DNA from 3 places in the Methylobacterium sp. E-025 genome. Region 1 is predicted to be linked to each of the others. Evidence: riboswitches for the same ligand, from Rfam matches in the RefSeq annotation. Region 1 holds a riboswitch; each other region holds the start of a gene.

Region 1 (3,266 bases):
CCGCGTCGCCTTCCCCGGCGTCGCCGCGCTCTACCGGGCCCTCTACGTCGGCCCGGACGGCATCGAGGCCAACCCGATGCTCTACGTCTCGCGCGCGCCGTGGGGCCTGTACGAGATGCTGTCGGAGTTCTTCACGATCCACGGCATCCCGGTGGGCCCGATCCTGTTCCTGCGCGAATGGGGCCTGTCGTGGAAGCACCCCCTCCCCCGCCGGGCGGAGGATCACAAGCGCGCCCTGATCGTCCACATGCTGTCGCTGTATCGCGACCTGCCCTTCGTGCTGATCGGCGACAGCGGGCAGCACGATCCGGAGGTCTACGGCCGGCTCGTCGCCGACCATCCGGGCCGGGTGAAGGCGGTCTACATCCGCAACGTGTCGCGGGACGCCGACCGCATACGCGAGATCGAGGCGCTGGCGCAGGTCGTCGCGGCCGCCGGGAGCCACCTCGTCATCGCCGCCGACAGCACCGCCATCGCCCGGCACGCGGCGAGCCTCGGCCTGATCGCACCGGGCGCGGTCGCCCTGGTGGCGGACGAGCACGCGGCCGGCGGCGAGCCGGCGGAGCTGACCGCGGAGACCGCCCTGCCGGGCGACCTCGGCTCCGTCCTCGGCGGCGCCGGAGGAACCTTGCCGCCGAGCGTCGTCGTCGAGGCGTCGGCGCAGGACGGATCGCATGTCTCGACCTAGCGCCACCGTGCGCGCCGTCGCTGTCGCCGCCGGGTCACACTTCACAGGAGCGTGCTTCCGGCCGTTGACTCTTCGGGACCGCGGAAGCCACTTGGCGGGGACGGTTCCCCTCGGGGATCAAAAGGGAACGCGGTGAGGACGAGGCTCCGAGGAGCCTTTCCGATGCCGCGGCTGCCCCCGCAACTGTAAGCGGCGAGCCTCCATCAACACGTCACTGGGTCACGGCGCCTGGGAAGACGATGAGGGGCAGCGACCCGCGAGCCAGGAGACCTGCCGTCAGTCGTGGTCACACGCGAAACGCGTCGGGCGGGGTGCCTCGACGGGTGTCGAGACGCATGGGCCCGCGCGGCGCATGCGGGGCGGCCTCGTTCGCGGTGACGTGCCACCACACGCGTCCGCACGTCCCTTCCATGCCCTTGCCGACCGCGAGACCCGCGCCGAACGACGCACAGGAAGCCGCCCGGCATCCGTGCGCCGGCGGCCGAGCCGCGTTCGGCCGATCGCCTAATTGTAACATTGTTACATTCGATGTAGATCGAGGGTCGGGCAGGCCGTCGCGTCGCGCCGATAGAGCCGAATCCGATCCATGCTCGTTCTTCTGCAAACCGCTCGTTCCCTCGGGCGCGCGACGCGCTGCCTGCTCCTCGCCGGCACGGCGCTCGTCATCCTCGCTGCGCCGCGAGAGGCCGGCGCGCAGCCGGTCGCCGGCGAATCGGCGAGCGTCGTGCTCGACACCCTCACGGTCGCGGGCGACGGCGTCGGCTTGAGCCGCGCCGCGCCGGTCGGCCTCAACCTGCGCACGCCCGACCGCGGCGCGAGCCGCCTCGGCCTCACGCCGCTGGAGACCCCCGGCAGCGTCGACGTCATCTCCGGCGAGACCGCGCGGCTGCGCGGCCAGGACACGATCGCGGACGCCGTGACGCAGAACGCCACCGGCATCACCACCATCGCCTCGCCGGGCAACGGCAACGGCGCCTTCACCAGCCGCGGGTTCTCGGGGCCGAACTCGATCCAGCAGCTCTACGACGGCACGCGGCTGTTCGTCGGCGCCAACACGGTGACCTTCCCGTTCGACACCTGGAACGTCGAGCGCATCGAGGTGCTGCGCGGGCCGGCCTCCGTGCTCTACGGCGACGGGGCGATCGGCGGCGTCATCAACGTGGTGACGAAGAAGCCGACCTTCATGCCCATCAACGTGGTGCGGGCCGGCGTCGGATCGGACGGGATCGCGCGGCTCGCCCTCGATTCCGGCGGCCCGATCGGCGACGCGGTGGCCTATCGCCTCAACGTCAGCGGCAACCGCGCCGGCGGCTGGATCAGCCCGGACGGCGACTTCCGCAACCTCGCGGTCTCGGGCGCGATCCTGCTCCAGGCCACGCCCGACCTCGCCTTCACCCTGAGCCACGACCTCGGCTATCAGGAGCCGGCGCGCTACTGGGGCACGCCGCTGGTTGACGGGCGCATCCCGGATTTCATCCGGTTCAAGAACTACAACGTCCGCGACGCCAAGATCACCTGGGCGGACAACTGGACCCAGCTCAAGACGGAGTGGACGCCCACCGCCGACATCACGGTGCGCAACACCGCCTACCGGCTGCAGAGCAGGCGCCACTGGCTCGACGTCGAGACCTACAGCTTCAACCGATCGACGCGATTGGTCGACCGGAGCGACTACACCGAAATCTACCACCAGCAGGAACAGCTCGGGAACCGGTTCGACGCCGCGTTCAAGGGCACGCTGTTCGGCTTCCGCAACGAGTTCCTGGCCGGCTTCGACGTGAACCACATCGATTTTCGGCACACCAACAACTTCTCGACCGTCGGATCGGGCCTCGTCACCAGCGTCCCGCTGACGGATTACGACCCGGGCTCGTTCCCGCTGAACGGCCGCGCCAGCCCGGCCTACGCGACGAGCACAGACCAGGCCTCGGTCTTCGCCGAGGACCGGCTGATCCTCACCGACCAGCTCTCGTTCCTGTCCGGCGTCCGGTTCGACGCCTCGACCCTGCAGCGCGAGAACCTGATGAGCAACGCGCAGTTCGAGAAGTCCTTCCAGGGCCTCGGCTACCGCTTCGGGCTGGTGTTCAACCCGACGCCGGACACCGCGCTCTATGCGCAGGTCGCCACCGCCACGGACCCGGTGAACAGCCTGATCACGCTGTCGCAATCGCTGGCCGGCTTCAAGCTCTCCACCGGCGAGCAGGTCGAGCTCGGCGCCAAGGGCGTGTTCTGGGACGGCCGAGGCGAGTGGACGCTCGCCGGCTACCGCATCGTCAAGGACAACCTGATCTCGGCGGTGCCGGGCCAGCCGAACGTCTCGACGCAGGTCGGCCGGCAATCCTCCTACGGGGTCGAGGCGGCGCTCTCGCTGCAGGTCACGCCGCTCTGGCGGGTCGACGCGAACCTCGCCCTGCTGCACGCGCAGTACGATTCCTTCGACCAGGCCGTGAACGGCGCGACGATTTCGTACGCCGGCAACCGGCCGATCGACGTGCCCGAGCGGGTCGCCAACCTCTGGCTCAATTACGCCTTCGCGCCGACCTGGGAAGCACGGGTCGGGTTCCAGTACGTCGGCGAG
Region 2 (3,266 bases), on a different contig from region 1:
TCAGGAGACGGAGGCTTGGGTCGGCCATCAGGTCGGTCGCCCGGTTCCAGGCGTTGAGGCAGGCGGCAATGTCGCGGGCCTTGTCCTGCGTCTCCCAGGTGAAGCCTTCGCCCATCGCGTGCCACGCGACCCGGTCGCCGAACGTCCTCAGCGCATGCGCCTCGCCGGTGTCCCACGCGCCCTTGATGAACTGCACCACGCCGACCCGGTGTCCGCGCCCCAGCATGCGCAGCGCCAGGCCCAGCGCCGCCGTGGTCTTGCCCTTGCCGGGTCCGGTGTTGACGATGAGCAGGCCCTTCTCGATCGTCTTGGCCGCGACCTCGGCGTCCTGCACCGCCTTGCGCTTCTCCATCTTCTCGCGATGGCGTTCGGCGTCGTCGGTCATGGCGTTCCCTGCGGTTTGATAACGAGCGGCAGCCCGGCGACCGTCAGCACGACGCGGTCGCACTCGGCCGCGAGGCTCTGGTGGAGGCGTCCGGCCGCATCGCGGAAGCGGCGGGCGAGCGCATTGTCGGGCACGATCCCGAGGCCCACCTCGTTCGACACGAGGACGAGCGGCCCGCGCGCTTCCCGGCAGGCACTGCGGAGCGCCGCCGTCTCGGCGTCGAGGTCGGCATCGGCAAGCAGCAGGTTCGTCAGCCACAAGGTCAGGCAATCGACCAGCACCGGCCCCGGCGCCTCGGCGATCGCGGCGGCCAAAGCGTTCGGCACGTCCCGAGTGATCCAGTCGCCGGAGCGCCGCGCTCTGTGGCGGGCGATGCGCGCGCGCATCTCGTCGTCCCAGGCCTGTGCCGTGGCGAGGTAGAGCCACGGGCCCGGCACCGCCTCGATCAACCTCTCGGCGTAGGCGCTCTTGCCCGAGCGCGCACCGCCGAGCACGAGGGTCGTCCGAGGCGCGGCCTGCTGCATGGCTGGAACCCATGCCCCAACCCCTGTGCGCCCGTCAAAGCCTCCGTTGTGCGGGGAGACCGGACAGGCTATGGCTGGACGCGACGGTGCCCCGGAGACGGGGTGAAAAGGGAATGCGGTGAGGGGAAACCCGATGCCGCGGCTGCCCCCGCAACTGTAAGCGGCCAGGGTCCCCACAGCGATCCAGGCTTCGTTGAACCGACCTGTCCAAGATGGGACTGCGTTGCGGATCGAAGCCCGGATCGCCGTGGGAGCCCTCAGCTCCTGCCCTCGGCCACCGATGTTTCGGGAAGGCGGCAGGCGCTGCGATCCGCGAGCCAGGAGACCTGCCGTCCCCCGCGCTTTCTCGAACGCCGCCGGCGGGGCGGCCGGAGATGTTGTCGACATGACCACCCAGACCCTCACCCAGACCGGCACCCGCGCGAACGAGGGCTTCGTCGCCATCGTCGCCGCCGCCATGCTCGGCCTCGGGCTCGTGTTCCTCGCCGGCTTCTCGCCGGCCTCGGCGCTGCACAACGCGGCGCACGACTTCCGGCACACGCAGAACTTCCCCTGCCATTGACCGCCTGAACCCAGGCGTTCCCATGCTCATCCGGCTCCTGTCGGCGGCGCTCGCCGCCGGCTTCCTCGCGGCCGTCCTCGTGACGGGGCTCGAGCTCGCGCTCACCTCGCCGCTGATCATCGCCGCCGAGCGCTACGAGACCCAGGCCGCTCCCGGCGCCGCCGCCTCGGCGGCCCCGCTGGCCGGGCGCCTGCCGATCGTGCTCGCCCATGCCGGGCACGACCACGACACCAAGGCCGAGCCGGAATGGCAGCCGGCCGCCGGCCTGCCGCGCATGCTGTTCACCGGGCTCGCGACCCTCGTCGGCGGGATCGGCTACGCCCTGCTCCTTGGCGCGGTGATGCTGGCCACCGGCCGCGAGCCGTCGCCCGAGCGCGGGCTCGCCTTCGCGGTCGCCGGCTTCCTCGCCGTGGCGCTCGCGCCGGCTCTGGGCCTGCCGCCCGAGCTGCCCGGCAGCGAGGCGGCCCCGCTGGCCGCCCGCCAGGTCTGGTGGGTGATGACGGCGTCGGCCACCGCGATGGGGATCTATCTCATCGCGATCCGCCGGGTGCCGATCACCATCCTCGGCGGAATCGTGCTCATCGTCGCTCCGCATCTGGCCGGTGCGCCGGAGGTGGCGGCGACGCCGTCCGAGCTTCCCGCCGGCCTCGCCGCGCAGTTCGCCGCGCGCTCGCTCGCCATCGCCTTCGTGTTCTGGGCGGTGATCGGCTTGGCCTTCGGGCGCGCCTGGCAGACCTTCGGCCCGAAGGCCGCGGCAGGCGCCCGTGGCTGACACGATCCTCTACGTCTGCACCACCTGCCGGATGGAGAGCGATGCACCGGACGGCCCGCGCGCGGGCGCCCGCCTCTTCGACGCGTTGCGTGCGCTTCCCGCCCCCGACGGCGTGACGATCGAAGCGGTCGAGTGCCTGTCGGTCTGCAAGCGGCCCTGCACCGTCGCCGTGGCGGCGGAGGATCGCTGGACCTACGTCTACGGCGACCTCGACCCGGCGGATTCCGCACGCATCATTCTCGACGGCGTCGGCCTCTACGCCGGCACGCCTGACGGGATCGTGCCGTGGAAGCAGAGGCCGCAGGAATTCCGCAAGGGCGTCGTCGCCCGCATCCCTCCGTTTCCGCCGCGCGCGGCCTGAGCCATCGGCGAGATCCCCATGAGCATCGTCCAGAAGATCCCCTGCACCATCGTCACCGGCTTCCTCGGGGCCGGCAAGACAACGCTGGTGCGCCACGCGGTCGAGAATGCCGGCGGGCGCCGGCTCGCGATCCTCGTCAACGAGTTCGGCGACATCGGCTTCGACAAGTCGTTCCTCGCCGCCTGCGGCATCGAGGGCTGCACCGAGGATTCGATCGTCGAGCTTCCCAACGGCTGCATCTGCTGCACCGTCGCGGACGACTTCGTGCCGGCGATGACGGCTCTTCTCGATCGCCCGAACCCGCCCGAGCACATCCTGATCGAGACGTCCGGCCTCGCCCTGCCCAAGCCCCTGGTCCAGGCGTTCCAGTGGCCGGCGATCCGCTCGCGAGTGACCGTCGACGGCGTCGTCGCGGTCGTGGACGGGCCGGCGGTCGCGTCGGGCGCCTTCGCCGAGGACCCCGAGGCTCTGGCCAACCAGCGCGCCGCCGATACGGCGGTGGACCACGACAACCCGCTCGAGGAGGTGTTCGAGGACCAGCTCCTCTGCGCCGACCTCGTCGTGCTCAACAAGGCGGATCTTCTCGACGCCGCCGGCCTCGCGCAGGTGCGGGCCGAGGTGAAGCGCCAGCTTCCCCGCGCGGTGAAGGTGGTCGAGACCGC
Region 3 (3,266 bases), on a different contig from region 1:
CCGCGCCCCCGGCGGAGACCGGCCGGCAGGCCCAGGTCGTGGAGCAGGTGCGGGCCCTGCGGGCAAACCAGGTCTTACGGGACACGCAGGTCCTGCGGGTTACCCAGGTCCTGCGGGACACCGAGGTCGTGCGGCAGGCCCAGATCGTGCCGCTGCCGGTCGCCCGCCCGGCGGACCTGATCGCCGCCCCCGTGCCGCAGCGCCTCGCCCTGCGCCGCGCCCCGCGCCGGGTGCCCGAGGCGGTCCCGGCGCCCACCGCCGAGACGCCGTCGTTCTTCGAGGAGCTCTTCGCCGCGCGGAAGGACCCGGGCCCGGCTTTGGCCTACGCCGCCCTCGAGAGCCCCGGGCTGGAGCGGTCGCGCGGCCGCCTGTTCCCCAGCCCCGACGCGGGCGCCGGCACGGCGATCTACGACATCACCGCCCGCACCGTCCGGCTGCCGAACGGCGAGGTGCTGGAAGCCCATTCCGGCCTCGGCGCCAGCATGGACCATCCCGACTTCGTGCACCTGCGCATGCGCGGCTCGACCCCGCCGGGCACCTACGACCTCACCGAGCGCGAGGCTTTGTTCCACGGCGTGCGGGCGATCCGCCTCAACCCGGTGGGCGGCGCCGCCGCGATCCACGGCCGCGACGGGCTGCTGGCCCACACCTACATGCTCGGGCCGAGCGGCGCCTCGAACGGCTGCGTGTCCTTCCGCAACTACGACCGCTTCCTGCAGGCGTTCCTGCGCGGGGAGATCCGCCGCCTCGTCGTGGTGACCGGCCGCGGCGACGGCCCGGCCCGCTTCGCCGCGAGCCGCTGACGCCGTCACCGATCGGCCACACCCGGCGACGGCGTCCGAAAGCCGGATTGACGGGCCGGCGCCGCCCGACGCAACCTGCACGCGACGGTTCCTCATCGAGGATCAAAAGGGAACGCGGTGAGGGGAGGGCCCGACGAGGCCTTGCCCGAAGCCGCGGCTGCCCCCGCAACTGTAAGCGGCGAGCCTTCCACCACTGGACGTCACTGGATGCGCCGCATCCGGGAAGACGGTGGCGGGCGATGACCCGCGAGCCAGGAGACCTGCCGTCAGTCGTGGTCACACGCGAAGCGCGTCGGGCGGGGTGTTCCGGCGGGTGTCGAAGCCCCCGGCCGTCCGACGGACGGAGCGGTGGATCGGCCTCGTTCGCGGTGACGTGCCACGTCCGCGTCGCCCGAGGTCCCGTGTCCGCGTCCCAGTCCCCGCTCGTCTTCCGAACGCCAACCCTGCTCGCTCTCGCCTGCGTCGCCGCCCTCTCGGGCCCGGCCGCGCTGGCGCGCCCCGCCGCCGGGGAGGCCGAGGCGAACCTCGCCGAGATCTCCGTGACGGCCGACGATCCCAGGCCCGCCGCCGGGGCTGCGGCGAGCGCCGGCTACGTCGGCGGCACCATCGGCGCCGGCGGGGCGCTTCGGACGGTGGATGCGGCGAGCGCCGGCATCGTTTCCGGCGCCGAGATCAACAGCCGCCCGATCACGCGGCCGGGCGAGGTGCTCGAATCCGTGCCCGGCCTAATCGTCACCCAGCATTCGGGGGAGGGTAAGGCCAACCAGTTCTTCCTGCGCGGCTTCAACCTCGACCACGGCACCGACATCGCGATCGAGGTCGACGGGATGCCGGTGAACATGCGCACGCACGCGCACGGCCAGGGCTACGCCGACATCAACTTCCTGATCCCCGAGCTCGTCGGCGCGGTGGCGTTCCACAAGGGGCCGTACTTCGTCCGCGACGGCGACTTCGCCTCGGCCGGCTCGGTACGGATCGACTACCTCGACACCGTCGCCAAGAACGTCGCGCTGACCTCGTTCGGCAGCTTCGGCTACGCGCGGGCGCTGACCATCGCCTCGGCCCCCCTCGGCCAGGGCAACCTGCTCGTGGCGGGCGAGGCGCAGGTCTACGACGGCCCGTGGGACGTGCCGGACGCGCTGCGCAAGGTGAACGGCGTGGTGCGCTACAGCCAGGGCACGGCGCTCGACGGGTTCTCGGTCACCGGCATGGCCTATGCCAGCCGCTGGGCCGCGACCAACCAGATCGCGTCGCGCGCGGTGTCGGAGGGGATCATCGGCCGCTTCGGCACCCTGAACCCGACCGATGGCGGCGACAGCAGCCGGTTCTCGCTCTCGGGCCGCTGGAGCATGACCGACGACACCGGCGTCACGCGGGCCTCGGCCTACGTCATCCGCTCGCAGCTCAACCTGTTCAACGACTTCACCTACTTCCTCAACGATCCAGTCAACGGAGACCAGTTCCACCAGCTCGACCAGCGCATCCTCGGCGGCGGCGAGGTGAGCCACGTCTTCCAGGGCGACCTGTTCGGGCATCCGATGGAGAACGAGATCGGGGTGCAGACCCGCACCGACGCGATCCGCGTCGGGCTGTTCAACACCGCGAACCGCCAGTTCCGCACGGGCGTCCTCGACGACCGGGTGCTGGAGGCGAGCGGGGCGTTCTACGTCGACAACCGCGTGCGCTGGACCGACTGGCTGCGCACCAGCGTCGGCTTCCGGGCCGACGGCTACTACGGCGACGTGGTCTCCGACACGGCGGCCAATTCCGGCAAGGCACGGGACGGCATCGTCAACCCGAAGCTCGGGCTGGTGCTGGGGCCGTGGTTCGACACCGAGCTCTACGTGAACTACGGCGGCGGCTTCCACTCGAACGACGTGCGCGGCGTGACCGCGACGGTCGACCCGGCGAGCCCCCTCTTCAACATCGCGCGCTCGCCCTTCCTCGTGCCCTCGACCGGCTACGAGGTCGGCATCCGCAACCGCTCGATCGCCGGGCTGGAGACCGCATTGGCCCTGTTCCGCCTCGATTTCGCGTCGGAGAACCTGTTCCAGGGCGACACCGGCACGACGGAGCCGAGCCGGCCGAGCCGCCGCTTCGGCATCGAGTGGACCAACCGCTACGCGGTGACGCCGTGGCTGAGGCTGGAGGGGGACCTCACCGTCACCAATGCCCGCTTCTCCGACGTCGACCCGGTCGGCAACCGCATCCCCGAGGCGCCGACCACGATCGCGTCGGCCGGGTTCACCTTCGGCGAGGGCCTCGGCTGGTTCGGCGCGATGCGGCTGCGCTACTTCGGCCCGCGCCCGCTGATCGAGGACAATTCCGTGCGCTCGAAGCCGACGGCGCTGCTCAACGGCCGCGTCGGCTACCATTTCAACAACGGCCTCAGCCTGTCACTCGACGTGCTGAACCTGACCAACGCCAAGTCGGACCAGATCACCTACTACTATATCTCGCGCC

Evidence for each region. A riboswitch is a leader RNA that binds a small molecule or an ion and turns the genes downstream of it on or off. The one in region 1 is predicted to bind cobalamin.
Region 2: another riboswitch for cobalamin. It lies ahead of MKK64_RS01395 (CbtB-domain containing protein); the one in region 1 lies ahead of MKK64_RS13880 (TonB-dependent receptor).
Region 3: another riboswitch for cobalamin. It lies ahead of MKK64_RS15010 (TonB-dependent receptor); the one in region 1 lies ahead of MKK64_RS13880 (TonB-dependent receptor).

The regions. Positions count from the first base shown of each region.
Region 1 covers NZ_JAKSYR010000102.1:341,705-344,970, forward strand. Annotated here, with positions in the region: gene MKK64_RS13875 (App1 family protein) at 1-688, shown strand, start outside; cobalamin riboswitch at 773-981, shown strand; gene MKK64_RS13880 (TonB-dependent receptor) at 1,275-3,266, shown strand, end outside.
Region 2 covers NZ_JAKSYR010000021.1:80,954-84,219, reverse strand. Annotated here, with positions in the region: gene cobO (cob(I)yrinic acid a,c-diamide adenosyltransferase) at 1-385, opposite strand, end outside; gene cobU (bifunctional adenosylcobinamide kinase/adenosylcobinamide-phosphate guanylyltransferase) at 382-909, opposite strand; cobalamin riboswitch at 977-1,258, shown strand; gene MKK64_RS01395 (CbtB-domain containing protein) at 1,295-1,471, shown strand; gene MKK64_RS01390 (CbtA family protein) at 1,494-2,243, shown strand; gene MKK64_RS01385 (DUF1636 family protein) at 2,236-2,604, shown strand; gene cobW (cobalamin biosynthesis protein CobW) at 2,623-3,266, shown strand, end outside.
Region 3 covers NZ_JAKSYR010000109.1:58,905-62,170, reverse strand. Annotated here, with positions in the region: gene MKK64_RS15015 (DUF2778 domain-containing protein) at 1-803, shown strand, start outside; cobalamin riboswitch at 872-1,086, shown strand; gene MKK64_RS15010 (TonB-dependent receptor) at 1,205-3,266, shown strand, end outside.